DNA from 3 places in the Arthrobacter sp. 9MFCol3.1 genome. Region 2 is predicted to be linked to each of the others. Evidence: riboswitches for the same ligand, from Rfam matches in the RefSeq annotation. Region 2 holds a riboswitch; each other region holds the start of a gene.
The links. A riboswitch is a leader RNA that binds a small molecule or an ion and turns the genes downstream of it on or off. The one in region 2 is predicted to bind thiamine pyrophosphate.

Region 1 (4,267 bases), on a different contig from region 2:
GGCCGAGACAAACAGCGCCTGGCCGTGCCAGCCCGCGGTCTTCTCGAAGCCGAGCGTGCCGACATAGAAATCGTGCGCCGACTGGACGTCGCCGACCTGCAGGTGGACGTGCCCGACGCCGGCGGCGGCCTGGCGCTGGCCGGCCACGGACTCCTCGGTCAGGTATTGCTGCAGGTAGCGCTGCGGCGGCAGGGCGAGGCTGTCCATGACGACATTCCTGCCCTCCCAGGACCACGCCTCCCGCGGCCGGTCCCAGTACAGCTCGATGCCGTTGCCCTCGGGGTCGTTGAAGTAGAACGCCTCGCTGACGAGGTGGTCCGCGCTGCCGGTGAAGGACTGGGGCTCGTACTGGGCCGCGCTGGCAATGGTGGCCGCCAGGGAGTGCTGGTCCTCGAAGAGGAGGGCGGTGTGGAAGAGCCCGGCCTCGCCGCGGGAGGGAAGATTCAGGCCCGGGGCGGGCGCCAGATGGACCAGCGGCTTCTGCTGGCGCCCAAGGTAGAGCCCGCCGTCCTGTTCGGCCACAGTCTCCAGGCCAAGGGCGCGCTGGTAGTAGTCGGTCATGAGCCTCATGTCGCCGACTTTGAGCATCACGGTGCCCATGGTGAGTTCGGCAGGAAGGAGGTCCTGGGTGCTGGCTTCTGCGGTCATGGCAACGCTCCGTGGATTCTGTAGCCACCGGCTTTCGGCGACCCTTGCATAAGACTAAATTACTTGAAGCTTCAATTTATTCCTAACGGATGAGATGACCCCGAAGCACAATGTGCTTTAGTTCCCTGAGCGTGGCCGGATTGCTCCGCGGATCCTCGGCGCAGAGCAGGACATCCGCGCTTGCCCCTGCACCGATGGACTCCGCGCCGAGCCAGGTCCGCGCGGACCAGGCCGCGGCGTCGAGGGCTGCCGCGGCGGGAAGGCCGGCGGCGTGCAGGGCCTGGATCTCGTCGACGATCCTGCCGTGGCTGATCACGCTGCCGGCGTCGGTACCGGCGTAGATCGCCACCCCGGCCTCGTGGGCTTCGAGGATCCGCTCCGCCCGCCGCTCCCACAGCGAGCGCATGTGGGCGGCGTAGCGGGGGAACTTGGCCTCCGCCCGGGCCGCGATGTCCGGGAACGTGGCGATGTTGATCAGGGTGGGCACGATCGGGACGCCTTGTTCGAGGAAGCGCGGCAGGTGCCGCGGCAACAGCCCGGTGGCGTGCTCGATGCAGTCGATCCCGGCATCGAGCATGTCATCGAGGGTGTCCTCGGCGAAGCAGTGGGCGGTGACGCGGGCACCCTCATCGTGGGCGGCCTGCACGGCGTCCTTGACCGTCCTGGCGGGAAAGCTGGCGGCGAGATCGCCGGCGGCTCGGTCGATCCAGTCCCCCACGAGCTTGACCCAGCCGTCGCCCGCGCGGGCCTGCTTCCGCACGGCCTCGACCAGATCCTCCGGCTCGACCTCGACGGCCAGGCCCGGCAGGTAGCGCCGGGTCCTCGCCAGGTGCCGGCCGGAGCGGATGATCCGGGGAACGTCCGCGCGTTGCTGGAGCCAGCGGGTGTCGTGGACGGCGCCGGCGTCACGGACCAGCAGCGTCCCGGCGTTGCGGTCCGCCAGGGCCTGGGATTCCGCGGTGTCCTCGGCAACGTCCCCGCCCGGGCCGAGGCCGATGTGGCAGTGCGCGTCCACGAGGCCGGGAATGACCCAGCCGTCCAGCACGTGCTCCGGCGCGGCCGCGGGCCGGCGGAAGGTCAACCGGCCCTCCACCGACCACAGCCCGTGGCGGACCTGGTCCGCCGCCGTGAGGATGGGGCCGCTGAACTCGATGATGCTGGTCATGGCCTAAAGCCTAATCCGCATGACAATCCGCGGGCCCAGATCATCGAGCCCCAGCTGCGCTTCGTGGATCCTCAGGGCAGCCAGCGCGGGCCCCGGCCGGGCGAATTCCTCGAACCCGCAGCTCGCGTAAAACGGGGCATTGAACGGAACGGCTGCGAAAGTGCAAAGCGTCATCCAGGAATAGCCGCGGCCCCGGCCAGCGTCGAGGGCCGCCTCCACCAGGGACCGTCCGATCCCCCGCCTGCCGGAGTCCGGCTGCACGGAGAGTTGCTCCAGATGGGCCTGGCCGCCGAGTGCGTCAACGCGGGCAAAGCCTACGGGCGGGGTTCCGGCGACCAGTATGAACAGCGGCTCGACCGGTGCCGTCAACTCCGGTGCCGGGAGCGCCCGGTTCCCCAGTTCCTTTATCAGGACGCCGTCTGCCGCGGCCTCGATAGCGGGCAGCGCCGGGAGATCTTCCGGCGCCGCCGTCCTGATGCGGGGCACGGCCTTGGGCGGGGTCACAGTGCCACGCTAACACCGCGGTCCGGCCGTCCGCGTCACACTCGACGGCCGGCCGGAGGCGCGTGGTAGCTTCGTCTACGACCACACGGGTGCCCCTGCAGGGGCTGAGATCGGGCTGACGCAGCCTGCGACCGTTGAACCTGTCCGGGTAATGCCGGCGAAGGAAGTGAGTATTTCCGTGAACACCCAACTGACACAGCACAGCCCTGTCCACAACCAGCCTGCGGCCCCCACACAGTCGCTGAAGTCCCACTCGCTGGCCTTCACCACGGACCCGGACCACGGCATCCGTGTCCCGGTGACCGAAATCGCCCTGGAACCCTCGCCGGGCGGCGTCCGGAACCCGCCGTTCCGGGTGTACCGCACGGCCGGACCGGGCAGCGATCCGGTCCGCGGGCTGGAGCCGTTCCGTGCCCCCTGGATTGAGGCCAGGGCGGACACCGAACCCTACGCCGGCCGGGAACGGGAGCTGCTCGACGACGGCAAGTCGGCGGTGCGCCGCGGTGCGGCGTCGGCCGAGTGGCGGGGCGGCCGGCCGGTGCCGCGCCGGGCCGTTGAGGGCAGGACCGTCACGCAGATGCGGTACGCCCGGGACGGTGTCATCACCCAGGAAATGCGGTTCGTCGCGCTGCGCGAGAACTGCGACGTGGAGCTGGTGCGCAGCGAGGTGGCCGCGGGCCGGGCGATCATTCCCAACAACGTCAACCACCCCGAATCCGAGCCGATGATCATCGGCAAGGCGTTCCTGGTGAAAATCAACGCCAATATCGGCAATTCCGCCGTGACCAGCTCCATCGCCGAGGAGGTCGACAAACTCCAGTGGGCCACGCAGTGGGGCGCGGACACCGTCATGGACCTCTCCACCGGGGACGACATCCACACCACGCGCGAGTGGATCATCCGCAACTCCCCCGTCCCCATCGGCACGGTCCCGATTTACCAGGCGCTGGAGAAGGTCAACGGCGAGGCGAACGCCCTGACCTGGGAGATCTTCCGGGACACCGTGATCGAGCAGTGCGAGCAGGGCGTGGACTACATGACCATCCACGCCGGGGTCCTGCTGCGGTATGTGCCCCTGACGGCCAACCGGGTCACCGGCATCGTGTCCCGGGGCGGTTCCATCATGGCCGGCTGGTGCCTGGCGCACCATCGGGAGAACTTCCTGTACACCCACTTCGACGAGCTGTGCGAGATCTTCGCGCGGTACGACGTCGCCTTCTCCCTGGGCGACGGGCTGCGGCCGGGCGCGACGGCGGATGCCAACGACGCGGCACAGTTCGCCGAACTGGACACCCTGGCCGAGCTCACGCAGCGGGCCTGGGAATTCGATGTGCAGGTCATGGTGGAGGGCCCCGGGCACGTGCCCTTCCACCTCGTCCGGGAAAACGTGGAGCGCCAGCAGGAACTCTGCAAGGGCGCCCCGTTCTACACACTCGGGCCGCTGGTCACGGACATCGCACCGGGATATGACCACATCACCTCGGCGATCGGCGCCACCGAGATCGCCCGCTACGGCACCGCCATGCTCTGCTACGTCACGCCCAAGGAACACCTCGGGCTGCCGAACAAGGACGACGTGAAGACGGGCGTGATCACCTACAAGATCGCGGCCCATGCCGCGGACCTCGCCAAAGGCCACCCCGGCGCGCACGAACGCGACGATGCCCTGTCCAAGGCAAGGTTCGAATTCCGCTGGCGGGACCAGTTCGCGCTGTCCCTGGACCCGGTCACGGCAGAGGCCTTCCACGATGAGACGCTTCCCGCCGAGCCGGCCAAGACAGCCCACTTCTGCTCGATGTGCGGTCCGAAGTTCTGCTCCATGCGAATCAGCCAGGACATCCGGGACGAATACGGCACCGGCAACTATGGTGCGGCGGACTCCGCTTCGGTGGATCCTGGTTCGGCGGAAAAGCAGGCCGCCCTTTCAGCGAGGGCGGCCGGAATGCGGGC
Region 2 (4,267 bases):
TGCGGTTAAAACACCGGTGGAGCGGACCTAATGGCCCGCCCCACCGATTTAGAACTTATTGTTACTCTGCAGCTGCAGCAGCCACGATGTTCACAACGCGGCGACCACGGCGGGTGCCGAACTCGACAGCACCGGGGGTCAGGGCGAACAGGGTGTCGTCCCCGCCGCGGCCTACGCCGGCGCCCGGGTGGAAGTGGGTGCCGCGCTGGCGGACGATGATCTCGCCTGCGGAAACTACCTGGCCACCGAAGCGCTTGACGCCGAGGTACTGGGCGTTGGAGTCACGACCGTTGCGAGTGGAACTCGCGCCTTTTTTATGTGCCATTTGGAATGCCTGCCTTCAAAAATTCTGGGGAATCTGCTGGAACCTGAACAGTAACGAAGAGTTACTTGATACCGGTGATCTTGACCTTGGTCAGTTCCTGACGGTGGCCCTGACGCTTCTTGTAACCGGTCTTGTTCTTGAACTTCTGGATGACGATCTTCGGACCACGGAGGTCTTCGAGGATCTCAGCCGTAACCGTTACCTTGGCCAGGTCCGCAGCAGCAGACGTGACTTTGTCACCGTCCACCAGGAGCAGTGCGGGCAACTCAAAGGTGCTGCCGGCTCCACCGGGGACGCGGTTCAGGGTAACGAAGTCTCCAACGGAAACCTTCTCTTGGCGGCCGCCTGCGCGGACAATCGCGTACACCACTGGGGAACTCACTTCTCTCGACGTTTATTACTAGATTTGCGTGCGGAACCAGGGGCCAAATTGTTTGGACCGGCTCACGCTGTGCCTCAACGCCGGTGGATTCCCCGGGGGAACCCATGAGCTATCCCCGGAACAAATCCATTTGGAATTCCAAGCGGACTGTTCTCAGGGTCATAACCCAAGTGTTGGCGTAAGCACCGAAGATCTAGAATACGCTAATTTTGCCTTCGGCCGCAAATGAGGCTGGTTCCGGCGGGTAGTCCGTGATAGGCGCCACAACCTCCTGATGCAAGACCCTGTCAATGTTCTTGACCGGATCTTGACCATCCTGAGCTGTGTTGCCGCAACGACTTCCGGAACCGTGCCCCACCATCGTACCGGTAGTCCGGGCCAGCTCGTGTCAGGCGTACAGCCGCGGCGCGTCGAAGAAGTCCACTTCGTAGCGCGATGACTGCCGGAAAGCCAGGGCCATGGCCTCCCGTTCGCTCTCCGATGCCCGCCTGGCCGCCGTGTCCGTGTACGCGATGGCCTGCCGGGTCGCGGCGGCGAAGTCCTCATCGGCGTAGGTCTTCAGCCAGTCGGCGTAGGGGTGCTCCCCGGCCGCGCCGCCGGCCAGGAATTCCCGGTGCAGCGTGGAACCGACCTCGGCGTAGAGCCAGAAGCACGGCAGTGCCGCCGCCACGAGGACCCCGTAGCTGCCGGACACCGAGGCGGCCAGCAGGTGGTCCACATACGATTTCGTGACCGGACCCAGGGTGGAGTCCGTGGGGCGGGTGCTGAGCCAGGAACGGTGCAGCTCGGATTCGACTTCCAAGCAGGTCTGCGCCGAGCGGGCCCAGAACAGCTGCTCGGCCTCGGTGGGGGCAATCGCGGCGGCCCGGGCCAGGACCCGGGAGTAGCCGTTGAGGTACATGGCGTCCTGGGCGAGGTAGTACGCGAACTCGTGCTCGGGCAAGGACCCGTCGGCCAGTCCGCGGACGAAGTCCAGGGCGTAGATGGCTTCAAGATCGCCCGTGGCTCCTGCGCGCAGGGCTGCGGCGAACTCCCCCGCTGCCGGACCGTGTCCGGCCGGGCGGCACTGTCCGTCGGTGAGGTGCTGCCCGTCCTGGAGTTGCTGCAGGTGGTGGAAGTGGTGGACCGGTCCGTTGCCGGTGCCGACGTCCAGGACCGAGGCTTCGCGGAGCGCGCCCAGCAGCCACGGCTTGACTTCCCGCAGCGCCGCTTCCCAGTCCCCCACCCGGGCCTGCACGGTGGCCATGGCCGAGGACAGCGAGCAGCCGGTGCCGTGGCTGTTGCGCGTGGCGATCCGCTCCCCCGGTACGACCACTGTTTCCTGGCCGAGCAGGCCACCGGTGTTGACCAGTGCATCCGGGCAGCCGGCGCCGGCGGCGTTGCCTGCGGCGGCGTTGGCGGCGTCGGCGTCTCCGGGCTGTCCGCCCTGGAGGTGTCCGCCCTTAACCAGGACGGTGGTGCCGGTCAGGGCGGCCAGCCGCTTGCCCTGCGCCAGGGCCTCGGCCCAGTCGGCCGCTACGGGCTCCTTGAGCAGGATGGCGAGTTCGGCGAGGTTGGGCGTGATGAGGTCCGCCAGCGGCAGGAGGGCCTGCAGGGCGGCCTCGGCCGATTCCTGCAGAAGCCGGTCCCCGCTGGTGGCGACCATCACCGGGTCCAGGACGACGACGGCGGGGCGCACCTTTTCCAACCAGCCGCGGACGGCGTCGATCACGGCGGCGTCACCGAGCATGCCGATCTTGACCGCGTCGATGCCGATGTCGTCACTGATGGCGTCCAGCTGCGCCGTGAGGAACGCTGCCGGGGGGACGTGGACGGCGCGCACGCCCTGGGTGTTCTGCGCCGTCAGGGCGGTGACGGCGGCCATGCCGTAGCCGCCGTTCGCCGCGATGCTCTTCAGGTCGGCCTGGATTCCGGCCCCGCCGGAGGGATCGGAGCCGGCGATGGCCAGCACGCGGGGAATGCGCGGCGGCGCCGGCAGAGACTCGCTGTGCAGAAAATTGGCCGGCAGAAACTCGCTGGGCAGGAACTCGGACGGATTCGATCTCGCGGACAAGGCAGACATCCCTTCGCCGGTGCTAACCGGACAGGTTCAACGGGTCTGGATCTCAGCCGGCCCGATGCCCGGCACCCCGTGTCAGTGTTCCAGCCTAGCCGCTGCCACCCTGTGGCCCCGTTAACGCACGGGCGGGCCCGGGCCTGGGCGGACGTATGTTACGTCTGCCCTGACCCGGACCCGCAGCCCGAGCAGTCGAATTAGTGACCGGTCGGGGATGTGGTCAGTCGCGGAGGACTACAGCTCCGACGCCGGCACGCCGACGCCGAGGATGATCGGCTCGTTGCCGGCCGGGACGGACGCAGGCCTGGCCGCGGCGGGAGCCTTGGCCTCGTGAACCGATCCGGCCGCGGCCGGCCGGGTTGCCTCGCGGTGTTCCACGGAGGTTTCGTTGGCTGCGCCCTGGGCCCGGCTTGCACTCCGGTTGCGGCGCCCGCGGCGGCCGCGCGTGGTGTCGGCTGTGCGTGACGCCGGCGCTTCCGCAGCGCGGACGGACGACGGCGCCTCGGGCACCGTGGCTTCCGGGGCGGCAACAGCCGCTGCCTGGCCGGCGGCCTGGTCCTGCTTGCCGGCCTCGGCCTCGCCCAGGTTGGCGAAGGCCTCGGTCAGCAGGTCCAGGGTCAGGGCAGGTGACGGCGCGTCCTCGGCGTGCTCGACGAAGGGCAGGGCCACCTGCTCGCCGCCAAACGTCAGCACCGTTGCGGGACGCCCGGCTGCCTCGTCGGCGGCTGCGAGCTGCGTGACGGCGTCGACGGCGGCCTGGCGGGCCCCGGCGTCGCTGGCTGCGGCTGCCTCCCCGTCGTGCAGGTGCGCGGCGTGCGCCGCTGCAGCGATGTTGGCCAGCGCGGCACGGGTGGCTTCGGCCTTGGCGTGGCGTTCGGCCTCGGTGGGCTCGGCGTGGACGGGTGCGGGTGCGGCCGGCGCGGTCTCCGCGCCCTGGCCTCCCCTGCCGCGGCGACGGCTCTTGCGTTCCGTGCGGGCAGCAGGCTGCGCCTCGGTGCGCGGCACGTAGTGCTCCGCGGCGACCGTGTTGGCGCGGCGGTGTTCCACCGGCTCGTCGTGGGTGACGATGCCGCGGCCCGCACACGTTTCGCACTGCTCGCCGAAGACTTCCAGCAGCCCGGTGCCCATCCGCTTGCGGGTCATCTGCACGAGGCCCAGCGAGGTCACCTCGGCCACCTGGTGCTTGGTCCGGTCCCGGCCCAGGCACTCCACCATGCGGCGCAGCACGAGGTCGCGGTTGGATTCGAGCACCATGTCGATGAAGTCGATCACGATGATGCCGCCGATATCGCGCAGGCGCAGCTGCCGGACGACTTCTTCGGCCGCTTCCAGGTTGTTTTTGGTGACGGTTTCCTCGAGGTTGCCGCCGGAGCCGGTGAACTTGCCGGTGTTGACGTCCACCACGGTCATGGCTTCGGTGCGGTCGATCACGAGCGAACCGCCCGAGGGCAGGAAGACCTTCCGGTCCAGGGCCTTGTGGATCTGCTCATCGATGCGCCAGGCC
Region 3 (4,267 bases), on a different contig from region 2:
CGCCGCCGCCATCGGGCTGCTGCGGTTCCCGGACCTCATGAGCAGGATGCACGCGGCTACCAAACCGCAGGTCCTCGGCCTTTTCCTGCTGCTGGCGGCCCTCGGGCTGCAGATGCGCACCTGGTCGGTGTGGCCCGTCCTGCTGGTGGCCTGGCTCTTCCAGCTGCTCACCGTCCCCGTGTCCGCCCACATGGTGGGCCGGGCCGGCTACCGGACCAAGCACCTGCACCCGGAGCTGCTGAGCTCCGACGAGCTTGAGGCCATAGTCCAGAGGGCCGCCCAGAAGGCCGCCCGGCAGGCGGCAACGGACGGAGCGGCCGACGACGAAGCCGGCCGCTGAGCCCGTTGGCCGGCGCCGTAGCCGGCGCTTCGACCGCGGTGGCCGCGGCTAGTCGGGTCCGGTCAGACGATGTCCTGGGTCTTGGCGAAGCGGGTGATCGCACGCTGGGTGCCGCGGTTGGCGAGCACCTGGATGATGGCGCTGACCGATGCGGAGATCAGCGCGAAGGTCAGGGCCGAGCGCAGGGTGGTGGGGACGTCGTCCTCTTGGCCCTTGGGCGGCTTGTTGCCCGTGGACTTCTCCCACATGGTGTCCACCAGCTTGGTGCCGGCAAAGCCGGCGAGGAGGCTGACGCCGGTGCCGAGCAGCTTGATGAGGATGTTCATTCTTCGGTCTCCTTGGACGGGAACGGTTTTCCCCTAGCCTAGCGTTCCGGGGTGAGGACCATCCGCAGGGCCTCGACCACCAGTTCGTGATCCGTCTTCTGGGGCAGGCCGGAGACGGTGACGACTGCAACTGCACCCGTGCCGCGCACGTAGATGGGGAATGCCCCGCCGTGGGCGGCGAACTCCGACTGGTCCCACCAGGCGTTGTCCTCGATCCTTCCGCCTGCAGCGCGGGCCCGGAGGCCCACCAGCAGGGACGGGACCTCGTACCGCATGGCGGTGCGCTTCTTGGCGTTGATCCAGCGTTCGTTGTCCGGTGTGGCGCCGTCCAGCGCGGCGTGGAAGAGCACCTGCTCGCCTTTGGTGATGTCGACGGCGATGGGCAGCGAGCGTTGCCTGCCCAGCTCGACAAGGAGGAGCCCCAGGTCCAGGGCGTCATCCTTGCTGAACGACGCGAACTGGAGCGCCTCCATCTCGGCCAGCACGCGGCCGATGAGCGCCGCCAGGGAACCCTGCGGCTGCGGCTCGCTCGAATCGGGATCGTATTCCCCGGAGGGACCTTGTGTGGCCGGTGAGTGCGACAAAATATTCCAGCTTTCCGGTGGGTGACGAGGCCGCCCGCTGGCGGGTCCGGGTGTCCGACAGGACGACTCTACCAAGAGGGTTTTCCCGGCCGCCGGGACCGCCGCAGTCCGGTCCACGATTGTGACGGCATACCACTGAAAACGCGGCCGTCCGGGTGTAAACTGAGCCAGCCCACAAGGGCGAAAACAATTACGACAGGGGAGCGCCGCCGTCGGGCATCGCCGGAGAAATCCGGGGAAACCTTTGGTGGGCGCTGAGAGTGCGGACAGCCGCAGACCCTCGAACCTGATCCGGTTAGTACCGGCGCAAGGGAGTCGAGTTCTCAGGGTGCGCGGACGGCGGCGGAAGCCGAGACCGGCCGGAGCACCCTCCCCTCCTGTTCCTCAGGAGGACGACATGACAGATATTTCAGCACAGCATGGTTCCGCCAGCCGTTCATCCGCCCGGCGCAACTTCAGTTGGCGCGTGGTGGACATAGTGGTGGCCGCGTTGATCGCCGTAGCCGGCGGCGTCATTTTCTGGGCCTGGTCCCAGGGCGCGAACCTGATCTCGACTCCGGTCAACGCGGTCTACCCGCCGCTGAGCGGACTCTATGCCGGCGGGTGGATGATCCCGGCGGTGCTGGGCATGCTCATCATCCGCAAGCCCGGCGCCGCGCTCTTCTGCGAAACCGTCGCGGCCACGGGCGAGCTCATCATGGGCTCGCAGTACGGCACCACGGTGCTGATTTCCGGCATCCTGCAGGGCCTCGGCGCCGAACTGGTCTTCGCGGCCTTCCTCTACAAGAAGTTCAACCTGCCTGTGTCCTTGCTGGCCGGCGCCGGCGCGGGCCTCTTCTGCGGCCTGAACGATTCCTTCCTGCCGTGGGGCTGGAACATCGCCTACGAAGCCGGCGACAAGCTCGCCTACATCGTCTTCACCACGATCTCCGGCGCAGTGATTGCCGGCGGACTGGCCTGGCTCGCCACCCGCGGCCTGGCGAAGACCGGAGTGCTGGGCTCCTTTGCCTCCCGCAAGGCCGCCACGGAGCCCGTCTTCTCCTGAGCCCCGTCGCTGAATCCTGCAGAGAACCATGAAATCTTCACCGGGCGTCCGGCCGGCCGCCGTCGCGGCCCGCGGCTGGGGCTGGCGGCACGCCGGACGGACCCGGCCCGCGGTCAGCGGCCTTGACCTGGACATCCGGCCGGGGGAGCGCGTGCTCCTGCTGGGGCCTTCCGGCGCCGGCAAGTCGACGCTGCTCCACGCCCTAGCCGGCGTGCTGGGCGACGGCGCGGCCGGCGCCTCGGGGCCGGCCGGCGACTCCGGCGACGCCGAAAACACAGACGAGACCGGCAGCCTGCTGATCGACGGCGCCGCGCCACGGGCGCAGCGCGGCCGCGCCGGGCTGGTGCAGCAGGACCCGGAAACACAGGTGGTGCTGTCCCGTCTCGGCGACGACGTCGCCTTCGGGGCGGAGAACCTGGCCGTCCCGGCAGCGGAGATCTGGCCGCGCGTGCGCGAGGCGCTCGACGACGTCGGGCTGGGCCGGCTGCCGCTGGACCATCCGACGTCGGCCCTCTCCGGCGGACAAAAGCAACGGCTGGCGCTCGCCGGGATCCTCGCGATGCGGCCAGGGCTGCTGCTGCTGGACGAGCCGACCGCCAACCTCGACCCCGCCGGCGTCCTGGAGGTCCGCGACGCCGTCGGCCGCTGCCTGGACAAGACGGGCGCCACGCTGTTGGTCGTGGAGCACCGGGTGGGGGTCTGGAAAGACCTTGTGGACAGGATCGTGGTGCTGCAGCCAGGGTCCGTCACGGACTCCGCAGTCCTCATCGACGGGCCCCCGGACCGGGTCCTGGCCGAGGCGCGGGACATGCTCATCGGCGCGGGCGTCTGGGTGCCGGGCCACGTTCCGGCGACGCGGATGCGGCTGCCGGCGCGGGGCGCGGGACACGTTCTGCTCGCGGCCGAAGGGCTCGCAGTGTCCCGCGAGCGGCCGCGGCGGTCCGGGCTGCGCGACGGGTTCCGCACCATCGCGCCGCGCCCGGTCCAGTCCGGGGTCTCGGTCCAGGTCCGCGCCGGCGAGGCCCTGACCATCACCGGAGCGAACGGCACGGGGAAGTCCACCCTGGCGCTGACGCTGGCCGGGCTCCTGCGGCCCGTTGCGGGAACGGTCGCGGCCGCGGCGGAGCTGAGCAGTCCCGCCCCTGGTCACTCCAGTGGACACTCCGCTGATCGGTTAAGCAGGGGCGCCGGACCCGATCCCTACCGGTGGAAGGCCCAGCAGCTGATCGCCCGGATAGGAACCGTCTTCCAGGAACCCGAGCACCAGTTCGTCACCGGCAAGGTCCTCGACGATCTCATGTTCGGCCCGCGCCACCTCGGCTACGGCGAAGACCGCGTGGACGAACTGCTGGAGCGGCTGCGGCTGACGGAGCTTGTGGACGCCAACCCCTACACGCTCTCCGGCGGCGAGAAGCGGCGCCTTTCGGTAGCCACCGTGCTGGCGGCGCACCCCCAGGTGCTGGTCCTGGACGAGCCCACCTTCGGCCAGGATGCCAATACCTGGGCCGAACTCGCCTCGTTCCTGTCCGAGCTCCTCGACGCCGGCACCGCCGTCGTGTCCGTGACGCACGACGCCGAATTCAGCGCCGTCCTCGGTGGCACCGAACTGCGCCTCCGGCCACGGGAAACCGCCGCCGCGGATGCTCCCGGCCCGGATCTTCAGCTGCCGGAGGGGGCCTCGCCATGAGGGACGCACTGAGCCTGCGCGGCAACCATGCGCTGCTGACCCGCGCCAACCCGCTCGCCAAGTTCACGGCGGTCACCCTGATCACCCTGGTCCTGGCGCTGTCCATTGACTGGGTTTCGGCGTCGGTGGCGCTCGCCTTCGAACTGCTGCTCCTGCCGCTGGCGGGCCTGACCGTGGCCTTGCTGTGGCAGCGCGGCTGGCCGCTGATCCTCGCGGCGGCGCTGGGCGGCTGGAGCACGGCCATCCTTGCGCCTGATTCCGGATCCGTCCTGCTCGATGCCGGGA

Region 1: linked by a shared signal. The riboswitch ahead of thiC (phosphomethylpyrimidine synthase ThiC) and the one ahead of C560_RS0103400 (bifunctional hydroxymethylpyrimidine kinase/phosphomethylpyrimidine kinase) in region 2 are both predicted to bind thiamine pyrophosphate.
Region 3: linked by a shared signal. The riboswitch ahead of C560_RS0110650 (ECF transporter S component) and the one ahead of C560_RS0103400 (bifunctional hydroxymethylpyrimidine kinase/phosphomethylpyrimidine kinase) in region 2 are both predicted to bind thiamine pyrophosphate.

What each region holds. Positions count from the first base shown of each region.
Region 1 covers NZ_JIBJ01000017.1:790-5,056, forward strand. Annotated here, with positions in the region: gene C560_RS0115065 (VOC family protein) at 1-648, opposite strand, end outside; gene C560_RS0115070 (amidohydrolase family protein) at 731-1,813, opposite strand; gene C560_RS0115075 (GNAT family N-acetyltransferase) at 1,817-2,317, opposite strand; TPP riboswitch at 2,393-2,500, shown strand; gene thiC (phosphomethylpyrimidine synthase ThiC) at 2,496-4,267, shown strand, end outside.
Region 2 covers NZ_JIBJ01000004.1:135,317-139,583, reverse strand. Annotated here, with positions in the region: gene rpmA (50S ribosomal protein L27) at 62-325, opposite strand; gene rplU (50S ribosomal protein L21) at 387-695, opposite strand; gene C560_RS0103400 (bifunctional hydroxymethylpyrimidine kinase/phosphomethylpyrimidine kinase) at 1,096-2,769, opposite strand; TPP riboswitch at 2,752-2,849, opposite strand; gene C560_RS0103395 (Rne/Rng family ribonuclease) at 2,998-4,267, opposite strand, start outside.
Region 3 covers NZ_JIBJ01000008.1:180,307-184,573, reverse strand. Annotated here, with positions in the region: gene mnhG (monovalent cation/H(+) antiporter subunit G) at 1-340, shown strand, start outside; gene C560_RS0110660 (DUF4235 domain-containing protein) at 403-666, opposite strand; gene C560_RS0110655 (heme-degrading domain-containing protein) at 705-1,250, opposite strand; TPP riboswitch at 1,438-1,581, shown strand; gene C560_RS0110650 (ECF transporter S component) at 1,648-2,295, shown strand; gene C560_RS0110645 (ABC transporter ATP-binding protein) at 2,324-3,982, shown strand; gene C560_RS0110640 (energy-coupling factor transporter transmembrane component T family protein) at 3,979-4,267, shown strand, end outside.